2 regions of the Pseudoalteromonas sp. DL-6 genome follow, and region 1 is predicted to be linked to the other one. Evidence: predicted binding sites of a transcription regulator. Region 1 holds the regulator's gene; the other holds the start of a gene.
The links. Region 1 encodes NrdR, which represses ribonucleotide reductase genes. Its sites were predicted from a motif close to AAACACNANATNTNGTGTTT; they were not measured.
Positions count from the first base shown of each region.

Region 2: nrdA (class 1a ribonucleoside-diphosphate reductase subunit alpha) is a predicted target of NrdR. The motif match lies at 5,579-5,598, and genes of this name have one in related genera.

Region 1 is NZ_CP019770.1:763,396-770,407, forward strand. It holds gene thrB (homoserine kinase) at 1-809, shown strand, start outside; gene thrC (threonine synthase) at 821-2,104, shown strand; gene glyA (serine hydroxymethyltransferase) at 2,373-3,629, shown strand; gene nrdR (transcriptional regulator NrdR) at 3,737-4,186, shown strand; gene ribD (bifunctional diaminohydroxyphosphoribosylaminopyrimidine deaminase/5-amino-6-(5-phosphoribosylamino)uracil reductase RibD) at 4,189-5,316, shown strand; gene B1F84_RS03550 (riboflavin synthase) at 5,341-5,994, shown strand; gene ribBA (bifunctional 3,4-dihydroxy-2-butanone-4-phosphate synthase/GTP cyclohydrolase II) at 6,023-7,012, shown strand, end outside.
Region 2 is NZ_CP019770.1:1,535,117-1,542,128, reverse strand. It holds gene serC (3-phosphoserine/phosphohydroxythreonine transaminase) at 1-923, opposite strand, end outside; gene gyrA (DNA topoisomerase (ATP-hydrolyzing) subunit A) at 1,041-3,740, opposite strand; gene ubiG (bifunctional 2-polyprenyl-6-hydroxyphenol methylase/3-demethylubiquinol 3-O-methyltransferase UbiG) at 3,919-4,629, shown strand; gene B1F84_RS07070 (HAD-IA family hydrolase) at 4,629-5,309, shown strand; gene nrdA (class 1a ribonucleoside-diphosphate reductase subunit alpha) at 5,720-7,012, shown strand, end outside.

The sequences.
Region 1 (7,012 bases):
GTGATGAGTTTATTTGTAGTGGCGAATACGCCCATAAGCTCCCAAGCGATGCGAAGGAAAACTTAGCGTATCAATGTTTAGTGCATTTTCGTAAACATGTAGCGCCGAATATGCCAGCCGTAAAATTAGAATTGAAAAAAAATCTGCCTATAGGTTCTGGGTTGGGCTCAAGTGCTTGCTCTGTTGTGGCAGCATTTGTAGCGCTGGATAAGTTTGCTCAAACCAATTTAAGTCAAGTTGAGCTCATTGAGCTAATGGCCGATTTTGAGGGCTTGGTAAGCGGTGGACGTCATTATGACAATATCACTCCTTGTTACCTTGGTGGCTTACAATTAACGGGCGACTTAATTCCAAATAAATCAATAGCGTTACCTGTCGATGAAAACTGGTATTACGTTGCCGCATTTCCAGGCTTTTCGCTCAATACCGCAAAAGCGCGCTCTGTTTTACCAAAAGAGCTAAGTATGCATGCCGGGGTTGAGTTTGCTCAGCGTTTATCGGCGTTTAGTAGCTTACTGTTAACAGGGCGTTTTGATGATGCATTAAGCATTATGAAAGACGAAATAGCAGAGCCATACCGTGCGCCACTTATAAGCGGCTTTAGTGATGCCAAAGCAAGCTTACCAGCACTGGGTGCTGAAGTTGTGAGTATTTCAGGCGCAGGGCCGACCTTGTTTAGTGTATGTAAAACGCTTGAAGCGGCAGAGCAATGCGCGCAGTGGCTAGAGGAAAATTACATCAACGAACAAGGCTTTTGCCATATTTGTAAATTAGATAACGACGGCACGCGTCAATTAAATGTTTTATAGGATAAAGAGTCATGCAATTACATAATTTAAAAGAATATTCACAAAAAGTGTCGTTTGTTGAAGCTGTAAAAACAGGACTAGGGCGTAATCAAGGTGTGTTTTTTCCAGAGTCGTTAGCGCCATTAAGTGATGTTGATGCATTACTAGATATGGACTTTGTTACTCGCAGCGGCAAAATTTTATCGCACCTTATTGGTGACGAGCTACCAAGTGATACTGTTGCCCAGATGGTTAAGAATGCGTTTAACTTTCCGGTTAAGCTGGTGGAAGTTGAAGACAATACCTATTGCTTAGAGTTATTCCATGGCCCAACACTGGCATTTAAAGATTTTGGTGGCCGTTTTATGGCCGAGTGCTTAGCGCAATTTAATCAAGGCGAAAAAGTCACTATTTTAACTGCAACATCGGGTGACACCGGGGCTGCAGTCGCACATGCTTTTTATAAAAAACCAAATATTGATGTCGTTATTTTATACCCTAAAGGTAAAATTTCATTAGCGCAGCAAAAGTTATTTACAACGCTTGGTGACAACATTCACTGTTATGCGATTGAGGGTAGTTTTGATGATTGCCAAGAATTGGTTAAAAAATCATTTTTAGATGAAGAGCTAAAATCGAAGTTAGGTTTAAACTCTGCAAATTCAATCAACATTAGCCGTTTAGTTGCGCAGGTGTGTTATTACTTTGAAGCCATTGCACAGCTGCCAAAAGAAAAGCGTGCTACAGCGCATATTTCAGTACCGAGTGGTAACTTTGGTAATGTGTGTGCGGCTATGATTGGCGCGGTTATTGGTATGCCTGTAGGTAAACTAAGCGCGACTACGAACCAAAACGACACAGTACCGCGCTTTATGCTTGATAAAAATTGGACGCCTAATGCGACAATTGAATCGCTTTCAAATGCAATGGATGTGAGTAAACCTAATAACTGGCCACGTGTGCAATCAATGTTAGATAATAACTGGTTTAGTTATGATAACTTTTATTCGGTGAGTGTTGATGAGCAGCAAACACAAACAGTGATGAAAAAAATTCAACAGCTTGGCTATATTGCAGAGCCTCACACCGCAATTGCTTACCAAGGTCTTGTAGAAAATAAGGCAACAGATGCTGTGGGGATTTTTTTAGCGACTGCGCATCCGGCCAAATTTAAAGACAGCGTTGAGGATATCCTTAATGTTGAATTAGATATGCCAAAGCCGTTAGCTGATGCATTAGCAAAACCGTGTTTAGCCACTGATATGCACAACGATTATGATGTTTTGCGTACAGAATTGTTTAAAAAGCTTGCCTAAAAAAGGCAGATAATAAAAGCGGCTTAGGCCGCTTTTTTTGTCTGTTTATGCATCGCTTAAGACATAACGCATAAGCTATATAAATGTAGTAAATAAAATTCATTTAAAATTGTTATTAGTTTATAAAAAAATATCATCATCAAAATGCTGTGAAATAGTCTCAATCCCTGTTTAAATATCCTCAACTTAAGAGCGTAGGCAAAACGTCGTTTTAAGCGTACAATAAAGCCTCTAAAAAATACCCATACACGTTGCCCAGGAGACCCCAATGTTAGAACGTAGCATGAATATTTCGGACTTTGATCCAGAGTTATTTGACGCGATGAGCAAAGAAACATCACGTCAGGAAGAGCACATTGAGTTAATTGCATCTGAAAACTACTGTAGCCCACGCGTACTAGAAGCGCAGGGTTCTCAACTTACTAACAAATATGCTGAAGGCTACCCGGGCAAACGTTACTACGGTGGCTGTGAGCACGTTGATGTGGTTGAGCAGTTAGCGATTGACCGCGCAAATGAATTATTTGGTACAGATTACGCAAACGTGCAACCACATGCCGGTTCACAAGCGAATGCCGCTGTTTTCCAAGCACTATTAAGCCCACTTGATACCGTTTTAGGCATGAGCCTAGCGCACGGTGGTCACTTAACACATGGCTCACACGTAAACTTTTCAGGTAAAACATACAACGCAATTCAGTATGGCCTTAACGAAGAAACTGGCGAAATTGATTACGCACAAGTTGAAGCGTTAGCATTTGAGCACAAGCCAAAAATGATCATTGCGGGTTTTTCTGCATACTCAGGTATTGTTGATTGGGCTAAGTTCCGTGAAATTGCAGACAAAGTAGGTGCATACTTATTTGTTGATATGGCGCACGTTGCAGGTTTAATTGCTGCGGGTGTCTACCCAAGCCCTGTGCCATTTGCTCACGTTGTAACAACCACAACACATAAAACATTAGCCGGCCCTCGCGGTGGTTTAATCATTTCTGCGTGTGGCGATGAAGAAATTTACAAAAAGCTAAACAGCGCTGTTTTCCCAGGTGGCCAAGGTGGTCCTTTATGTCATGTTATTGCTGCTAAAGCGGTTGCATTTAAAGAAGCACTTCAACCTGAGTTTAAAACATACCAAGCACAAGTTGTTAAAAATGCACAAGCAATGGTTGCGGTATTACAAGAGCGCGGCTACAAAGTAGTATCGGGTAAAACTGACAACCACTTATTCTTACTTGATTTAATCGACAAAGATATCACAGGTAAAGATGCAGATGCTGCCCTAGGTAACGCGAATATCACGGTTAACAAAAACTCAGTACCGAACGATCCACGTTCACCATTTGTTACCTCTGGTCTGCGTATTGGTTCACCAGCAATCACTCGTCGTGGCTTTAAAGAAGCTGAATCAAAAGAGTTAGCGGGCTGGATCTGTGACGTACTAGACAACATCGAAGATGAGTCAGTACAAGCGCAAGTAAAAGAAAAAGTGAAAGCAATTTGTGCAAAATTACCTGTTTACGCTTAATCCAAGAGTAAAATAGTAATTTAGATCACAACTGCACACATTTTTGTTATGATAATGGCCGCTATTACAGCGGCCATTTTTTGTTTTTAAAACGGAAACACACAGTTATGCATTGCCCTTTTTGCACCGCCAAAGATACTAAAGTTATTGATTCTCGCCTTGTCGGCGGGGGACACCAAGTACGTAGACGCCGTGAATGTAATGAGTGCCACGAACGATTTACCACCTTTGAAGGGGCTGAATTAGTGATGCCGCGAGTTATTAAGCAAGATGGCAGTCGTGAACCGTTCAATGAAGATAAGTTACTAAATGGCTTAACCCGCGCTCTTGAAAAACGTCCCGTAAGTACCGAACAAGTTGATGAAGTCGTTAATATAATTAAATCTCAGCTACGAGCCACCGGCGAACGTGAAGTGTCTAGCCATTTAGTGGGTGAGTGCATTATGGAAGCGCTGAAAAAGTTAGATAAAGTAGCTTATGTAAGGTTTGCCTCAGTATATCGCTCGTTTGAAGATATACGTGAGTTTGGTGAAGAAATAGCCCGCTTAGGAGAGTAGTAATGACCATGCAAAGCTCGTTTTCAGAGGATGATAAACGTTATATGGCACGTGCCATTGAGCTGGCAAAAAAAGGGCGCTTTACCACCACTCCTAATCCTAATGTAGGCTGCGTACTAGTAAAGAATAATAAAGTAATAGGTGAAGGGTTTCATCAATTAGCAGGGCAAGGTCATGCTGAAGTTAATGCTTTGGCTGAGGCCGGTGAGAATGCTAAAGGTGCAACCGCTTATGTAACCCTAGAGCCTTGCAGTCACTATGGTCGCACACCGCCTTGCGCTGAAGGGCTAAAGGCCGCGGGTGTAAAAAAAGTGGTTGCTGCTATGGTTGACAGCAACCCGCAAGTTGCAGGCAAAGGCCTGAAAATTTTAGCAGATGCAGGAATTGAAGTCGCTCACGGATTACTTGAAGAGCAAGCTCGCGCATTAAACCTTGGTTTTTTTAAACGTATGGAGCAGGGGGTACCCTTTGTAACCTGCAAAATGGCCGCCAGTATTGATGGTAAAACGGCGCTTAAAAACGGCCAAAGTAAATGGATAACAGGGCCCGCTGCGCGCCAAGATGTACAACTATATCGTGCTCAGAGCTGTGCAATTTTAACCGGTGCCGATACAGTCATAATCGATGATGCAAAACTAAATGTACGCCCAGAAGAACTTCCGGTTTCTTTACCGACCAATTTACCACTGCGCCAACCTGTTCGCGTTATTATTGATTCCCAAAATAGACTCACGCCTGAACTTGCCTTATTTTCAATTCAAAGTGAGGTGATAATATTCACCACTCGGGTTGATAAATCGCATCAGTGGCCTCATTTTGTTAAACAGATCGAAGTCCCCGAAAAGAACAATAAAGTAGACTTACAAGCAGCGCTGCAAAAGCTAGCGCAATTACAGTTTAATAATGTGTGGTTAGAAGCGGGTGCCACATTGGCCGGAAAAATGGCTGAACTTGATTTAATTGATGAGTTTGTTTTTTACATTGCCCCTAAGTTAATGGGTAGCGATGCAAAAAGTTTACTGAATTTCCCTGAGTTAATGAGTATGCAAAATACCATTAATTTAACTTTTAATGAGTGTGTGCCAATTGGTGATGATTTACGTATCACAGCACACAAAAAAGCTCATTAATCATTTTATATAAAGAGTAGCACTATGTTTACTGGAATAGTTGAAGCGACAGGTAAAATTGCGTTATTACAAAAAAAACAAGGTGATTTAGCTATTCGTATCCAAAGTAAAAACCTTGATATGAGTGATGTTAAGTTAGGTGACAGTATTGCAACCAACGGTGTATGCCTCACTGTTGTTGATAAGCATATAGATGGCTTTAGTGCTGACTTATCAAATGAAACGATTAGCTTAACGGGGTTTGCACATTACGCATTAGGGCAAACAGTTAACTTAGAAAAGGCGATGCAACCTGTATCGCGCCTCGGAGGGCATTTAGTGTCTGGTCATGTTGATGGTATTGCCACAATCACAGCAATAAATACCAATGCGCGAGCAACTGAATATTGGTTAGCCACCGACGAAAATTTAATGAAATACATTCCTTATAAAGGGTCGGTGTGTATTGATGGTATTAGCCTAACGGTCAATGCGGTTGAAGGTAATAAATTTAAACTAACGATTGTGCCACACACCAGCGGGCAAACGACCATAGCCGATTTTCAAGTCGGTACCAAAGTGAATCTAGAGGTCGACCAAATAGCACGTTATTTAGAGCGCCTTGTAAAGGGAGCTGAGCATCCTACTGGTTCAGATATTTCGATGAGCTTACTCGCTAAAGCGGGCTTTATAAAATAACGATATTGACAACTTATACGAGCAACTTATGAATTTAAACAGCGCACAAGAAATAATAGATGACATTAAAGCCGGTAAAATGGTTATTTTAATGGACGATGAAGACAGAGAAAATGAAGGTGATTTAATTATTGCTGCTGAGCACATAAGTGCAGAAGCAATTAACTTTATGGCGACTCATGGCCGTGGGTTAATTTGTTTAACCATGACCCAAGAGCGTTGCTCGCAACTTGATTTACCGCTGATGGTTAAAAATAACGGTGCTGCATTCTCGACCAACTTTACTATGTCTATTGAAGCATCAAAAGGGGTTACGACGGGGATTTCTGCAGCGGATCGTGCTCGCACTGTTCAAGCTGCCATTGCTAAAGGCGCTGTGCCAAGTGATATTGTACAGCCTGGGCATATTTTCCCTATTATGGCGCAACCTGGCGGCGTATTAACGCGCGCAGGGCACACTGAAGCTGGCTGTGATTTAGCGCGTTTAGCGGGACTTGAGCCGTCATCAGTGATTGTAGAAATTCTGAATGAAGATGGCACCATGGCGCGCCGCCCTGATTTAGAAGTATTTGCTAAGCAACATGATATTAAAATTGGCACCATTGCTGATTTAATCGAATACCGTAACTTAAATGAAACCACTATTGAGCAAGTTGCAAAATGTAAATTGCCAACTGAGCATGGCGAATTTGACTTAGTAACTTACAAAGACACCATTGACGGGCAGCTGCACTATGCATTGCTTAAAGGTGAAATAAAACAACAAGAACCAACGTTAGTGCGAGTGCACTTACAAAGTACCTTTAACGATATTTTACTCTCTGATCGTAATGCTGATCGTAGTTGGGGATTATCGCAAGCAATGGCGTATATAGCTGAGCATAATGGCGCCTTAGTTATTTTAGGTAAGCAAGAAAGCACTGAAGAGTTAGAAGCCACAGTAAAAGCGTTTGCCGCAGCTGATGCGGGTGAAAATGTGACGCCACGTAAATTTCAAGGTACTTCGCGCACCGTAGGT
Region 2 (7,012 bases), 770 kb from region 1:
TTTAAGCTTTCATCAACCAGCCAAAATGGCACATTCATACGTGAACGGCAATGCTTCGCTACTTTATTGGTATAAAAATCTGACTCATCAATAAAATCATAAAGCAGCTGCGCTTTGGCAGTATTATGTGCTTCCATGGCTTTTACACCGCCATTTTGTTCAAGCCATGCAAATACTTCAGCTGCTAAATACCATGCAAATGTAGGTGGGGTATTGAACATGCTACCTTGTTTTGCTTCAAGGGCATAATCTAAAATACCCGGCTTGGCGAGCCCTTCACGCTCAAGTAGCGTTTTGCGAACAATCACAATAGCAATGCCCGATGGACCGATATTTTTTTGCGCACCAGCGTAGATTAAGTCAAATTGATTAACGTCAATTTCGCGCGATAAAATAGTCGACGACATATCAGCAACAATTGGCGCCGTTGGGTGACGTGGTACATCAAAAATCTCTAGGCCATCTACTGTTTCATTGGGGCAGTAATGAATATATGCAGCATCGGCTGGTAAAACCCAATCGGCTACCTGCTTGATAGAAAATAAACCGTTATCATCATTACGTACATCAATAGTGTGGGTTTGAGTGAACTTATCGGCTTCGCTAGTTGCACTTTTTGACCAAACGCCATTTTCACAATACACCGCCTTTTTTCCATCAACGTGGAGGTTTAAAGGCACGGCACTGAATTGACCTCGACCACCACCGTGCATAAATAGCACTTCAAACTCATCACTAATATTCATTAAACGACGCAGACTAGCTTCACACTTCGCCGTTAATGCTAAAAATTCTTTACTGCGATGGCTCATTTCCATTACTGAAACGCCAAGCCCTTGCCAGTCTAAAAACTCTTTTTGTGCTTTTTGCATTACAGCCGGTGGTAACATTGCAGGACCCGCACAAAAATTATAAATACTCATTACCTTTTCCTCATTCCAGTAATTTACTGTTTAACTTGAATTAAACTAATTCAAGTGTCTTTAGTTTTTTTCAACTACATAAAAAAAAGCGGCCAAGGCCGCTTTTTTCAATCTCAATTATTCTGAAGGAGGATTATCATCCGCTACTTCATCTATAACCGTATCTACTGTTTCAACGTCTTCGATATCAATCAAGTCACTTTCTGTCACTTCAATCTCTTCTATACGTTGTAAACCAACTACTTGCTCTTCGTCAATAGTTCTGATCAAAATAACACCTTGGGTGTTACGTCCAACCGTAGAAACTTCATTAACGCGAGTACGTACTAAGGTGCCACGATTCGAAATAATCATTATTTCGTCGTTGTCATCAACTTGTACAGCACCAACAACGGCACCATTACGCTCACTCACCTTAATGGATACAACACCTTGTGTTGCACGACTCTTAGATGGGTAATCTTCAAGTTGAGTACGCTTGCCGTAACCATTTTCTGTCACTGTTAATATTGCACCATCGTTCTTCGGTACAATTAGTGATACAACACGTTGATCGTCAGGCATCTTAATACCACGAACACCCGTTGCAGTACGACCCATAGGACGTACACCTTTGAAGCGAATCTCAGGCTTACCTTCTTCATCAAGAACAGGGTTACCATTTTCATCAACTACCGTGGTTTCTTCAGCTTCTTTAAAGCGTACAACTTTACCCGCATCAGTGAACAACATAATTTCGTTGCTACCATCGGTAATATCAACACCAATTAAGCTATCACCTTCGTTTAAGTTAACAGCAATAATACCGCTTGCACGTTGACGGCTGTAGGCCGTTAATGGTGTTTTCTTAACCGTACCAAATGCTGTAGCCATAAAGATGTATTTATCATCTTCATAATCACGTACAGGTAAGATAGCTGTAATACGTTCATCTGCTTCAAGTGGTAATAAGTTAACAATTGGCTTACCGCGCGCTGCGCGACTTGCAAGTGGTAACTGGTACACTTTAAGCCAGTATAATCGACCCGCAGTAGAGAAACATAAAATAGTATCGTGCGTATTGGCAACAAGTAAGCGTTCAATGAAATCTTCGTCTTTCATCTTAGTTGCTGACTTGCCTTTACCACCACGACGCTGCGCTTCGTAATCACTTAACGCTTGGTACTTAACGTACCCTTCGTGTGACAAGGTCACAACCACGTTCTCTTCGTTAATTAAGTCTTCAAGACTAATATCGTGTGCAGCTGCATTAATTTCAGTGCGGCGCTCATCACCATATTGTTCTTTAATTTCAACTAACTCGTCGCGAATAACTTCCATTAGACGATCTGGGTTTGCCAAAATAAACAGTAGTTCAGCAATCAAATCAAGTAAAGTTTGGTACTCGGTTAGAATTTTTTCGTGTTCAAGACCCGTTAGTTTGTGTAGACGTAGATCTAGTATTGCTTGAGCTTGCTGCTCAGAAATATAGTACTGACCATCACGAATACCAAGATCGCTTGCTAGCCAATCTGGGCGTGCAACATTGTCTTCACCTGCTTTATCAAGCATGGCTTTAACATTACCTAATTCCCAAGGACGCGCTGTTAGTGCAACTTTTGCTTCAGCAGGCGTAGGCGACTTACGAATAAGTTCGATAATTGGGTCAATGTTTGCCAGTGCAATCGCTAAACCTTCTAGCGTATGTGCACGGTCACGAGCTTTGCGTAAATCAAACACCGTACGACGGGTAACAACTTCACGGCGGTGAATAATAAACTCTTCAAGCATTTCTTTTAAGTTGAAACACTTAGGCTGGTTATTAATTAACGCAACCATATTCATACCAAACACAGTTTGTAACTGAGTTTGTGAATAAAGGTTGTTTAAAATAACTTCACCTACGTCACCACGTTTGATCTCAATAACGATACGCATACCGTCTTTATCTGATTCATCACGTAATGCACTGATCCCTTCAATCTTTTTATCTTTAACTAGCTCAGCGATTTTTTCAATCAAACGGGCTTTGTTAACTTGGTAAGGGATTTCATGAACAATAATCGTTTCGCGGCCGGTTTTCTCATCAGTTTCGATCTCAGCACGCGCACGCATGTACACTTTACCGCGACCGGTTTGATAAGCTTGTTCAATGCCTTTTTTACCGTTAATAATTGCCGCAGTTGGGAAATCTGGACCTGGAATGTAATCCATTAACTCAGTAATGGTTAATTCAGGATTTTGAATAAGCGCTAAACAACCATTCACTACTTCTGTTAAGTTGTGTGGCGGAATATTTGTCGCCATACCAACAGCAATACCCGACGAACCATTGACTAACAGGTTAGGTATTTTAGTCGGTAATACATCAGGAATTTGCTCTGTGCCATCATAGTTAGGCACAAAATCAACCGTTTCTTTTTCAAGATCGGCTAATAATTCGTGCGACATTTTTGCCATACGTACTTCTGTATAACGCATTGCCGCTGCTGAATCACCATCAACCGAACCAAAGTTACCCTGACCATCAACTAGCATATAACGTAGAGAGAATGGCTGAGCCATACGTACGATGGTGTCATAAACTGCACTGTCGCCGTGTGGGTGGTATTTACCGATTACGTCACCGACCACACGGGCCGATTTTTTGTAAGGCTTGTTCCAGTCATTACTAAGCTCGTTCATTGCAAACAAGACGCGGCGGTGAACAGGTTTTAAACCGTCACGTACGTCTGGTAATGCACGTCCTACGATTACACTCATGGCGTAATCTAAGTAGGAGTTTTTTAACTCGTCTTCAATATTGACTGGCAGAATTTCATTGGCGAGATCAGTCATTTGATATCACATTCCTTCAGTATCAGCTCTCAACAACCCAGTATTAGGTATTAAGAGTGTTTGTTATTATTTCTAAGCAGCCATGCTATCACAATTAATTTTAATTTACAGGCGCAAAACTTTGCGATTTATCAATTTAGCCCTATATAATGGCCTCAGATTGACGAGGAAGTATTTTATGACCGAACATCAAAATGTAGATAACGCAGAAATAGCAAAGTTTGAAGCCATCGCAGAGCGTTGGTGGGATTTAGAAGGCGAATTTAAACCCTTACACGAAATTAATCCATTACGATTAGATTTTATCGCTGACAAAACTAAAGGGTTATTTGATAAAGAAACCTTAGATGTAGGATGCGGTGGCGGCATTTTAAGTCACAGCATGGCACGAATGGGCGCAGACGTAACAGGTATCGATATGGGGCAAGAGCCTTTAACTGTCGCCAAGTTACACAGCTTAGAAACCAGCGTACCCGTTGAATATATAAAAGTACCTGCAGAACAATTTGCTGATGAGCACCCTGAGCGCTTTGATGTGATCACTTGTATGGAAATGTTAGAGCACGTTCCCGACCCTGCTTCTATTATTCATGCGGTCGCTAAATTAGCAAAACCAGGGGCCGATGTATTCTTCTCTACCCTTAATAAAACCCCTAAAGCTTATTTATACGCTATTGTCGGTGCAGAAAAACTGTTAAAAATGGTGCCAGAAGGTACCCATGATCATAAAAAGTTTATTAAACCCGCGCAATTAATCGCATGGGCAGAACAAGCAGGCTTAAAAGTACGTGCCAGTGCAGGGTTAAGTTACAACCCACTTTCAAAGCAATATACGGTTAATGATGATGTTAGCGTAAATTATATGCTGCACTTTGAGAAGTTAGCGTAATGACAAGCTTGCAAACACCTACTAGCCCGATTGAATATCAAGCATTGCTGTTTGACTTAGATGGCACTTTACTCGATACCGCTGATGATTTAGGCGCCGCGCTAAATAGTGTGCTGCATAATCATCAACAGCCCCAAGTGGGCAGTGATATATATCGACCCGCAGCTTCAAATGGCGCAGCAGCATTACTTGCTGCTGGTTTTAAAGAAGCTTGGGCACAACAACCGCAAGAGCAACTTTTAGCAGAGCTAGTTGCACACTATACTGCCAATATTGCCACCCACACCCACTGTTTTGTTGGTATAGAGCAACTTCTCATTGCACTTGATAATAAAGGGATCCCGTGGGGTATTATGACAAATAAGCCTGGTTTTTTAACCGATCCTTTAGTCAAAGCCATTCCTGCGTTAAAAAATGCGCGAATTGTGATAAGTGGTGATACCTTAGCAGAATCTAAGCCCTCACCCCTTCCTTTATTACATTGTGCTGAGCAAATGAGTGTTGATCCTTCGCGCTGCCTATATATAGGTGATGCACAGCGAGATATACAAGCAGGAAAAGCAGCGAATATGCACACCGCTACCGCACTATGGGGATATGTACCGAGTGTAGACGAGGCATTGGCTTGGAATGCAGATTTTAATTGGCATAGCCCTATTGATGCATTTAACCACATATAGTGCCATGTTAATTAATAAACACTACATATTGTGATTGTGTTAGTTTTTACGCAAAGCTTGATGATAAAAAAAGCAGACAAAATTTATTTTTAAAAAGCGTAAATTTAATCTTTCCTTAGTTGATTTTTACAAATTTCAACTTAACCGAATGATCAAAGGTTAATGCCTACTAACACAATTACGTTATCCCAACGTTATCCACAATGAGAGCGGTTTCTGTCCCTTGCAAAAGATCACAGACCACACTATCTTGTGATCTCTAATTTGAACAACACCAGATATTGTGGCTAAATGTTATTCGATTAAATTTACCTATGCGGTAGAAATAACAATAAAAGAATAGGCACTGGGCGTTTTAAGTGCACTCATTGGTCAAAAATATTTAATTCCCAAGGAATACAGGCAAAACTATGAACCAACAGTTATCTGTAAGCAAACGTGACGGCCGTAAAGAGCCGCTTGATCTAGACAAGATCCATCGCGTTATTGAATGGGCCGCCGAAGGTTTAAACAACGTTTCGGTTTCACAAGTTGAACTTAAATCGCATATTCAATTTTATGACGGTATTCGTACTAAAGACATTCATGAGACGATTATCAAAGCTGCTGCGGATCAGATCTCAAAAGAATCACCTGATTATCAGTATCTTGCTGCTCGTTTAGCTGTATTCCATTTACGTAAAAAAGCGTATGGCCAATTTGAGCCACCGCGTCTTTTTGACCACGTTACTAACATGGTTGAACAAAAACGCTACGACGCACATTTGCTTGTTGATTACACAGAGCAAGAACTTGATGAACTAGATGCTTACTTAGATCATTCACGCGATCTTAACTTTAGCTATGCAGCCGTGAAGCAGCTTGAAGGTAAATACCTTGTTCAAAACCGTGTTACCGGTGAAATTTACGAAAGCGCACAGTTTTTATACATCTTAGTAGCGGCAAGCTTATTCTCAGATTATCCACGTGATACGCGTATTGATTACATCAAACGTTTTTACGATGCGGTTTCGTTATTTAAGATATCTTTACCAACACCTATCATGGCTGGTGTTCGTACACCGACTCGTCAATTTAGTTCATGCGTATTAATTGAGTGTGGTGACAGTTTAGATTCGATAAATGCGACATCATCAGCGATTGTTAAATACGTTTCTCAACGTGCTGGTATTGGTATTAATGCCGGACGTATTCGTGCATTAGGTAGCCCTATTCGCAATGGCGAAGCGTACCACACTGGCTGTATTCCGTTTTATAAGCATTTTCAAACAGCCGTTAAAAGCTGTTCGCAAGGCGGTGTACGTGGCGGAGCCGCTACTTTATTCTACCCGCTTTGGCATTTAGAAGTAGAAAACCTACTGGTACTTAAAAACAACCGTGGTGTTGATGATAACCGCGTACGTCACCTAGACTACGGTGTGCAGTTTAATAAACTAATGTATTCGCGTTTAATTAAAGACGATTACATTACCTTATTCAGTCCATCAGACGTGCCGGGCCTTTACGATGCATTCTTTGAAGATCAAGATGAATTTGATGCACTTTATGTAAAGTATGAGCAAGACGAGTCAATTCGTAAAAAACGTATTAAAGCCATTGAACTGTTTTCTATGTTTGCTCAAGAACGTGCCAGCACCGGTCGTATTTACTTACAAAATGTTGACCACTGTAATACGCATAGTCCATTTATCTCGAAAGTGGCG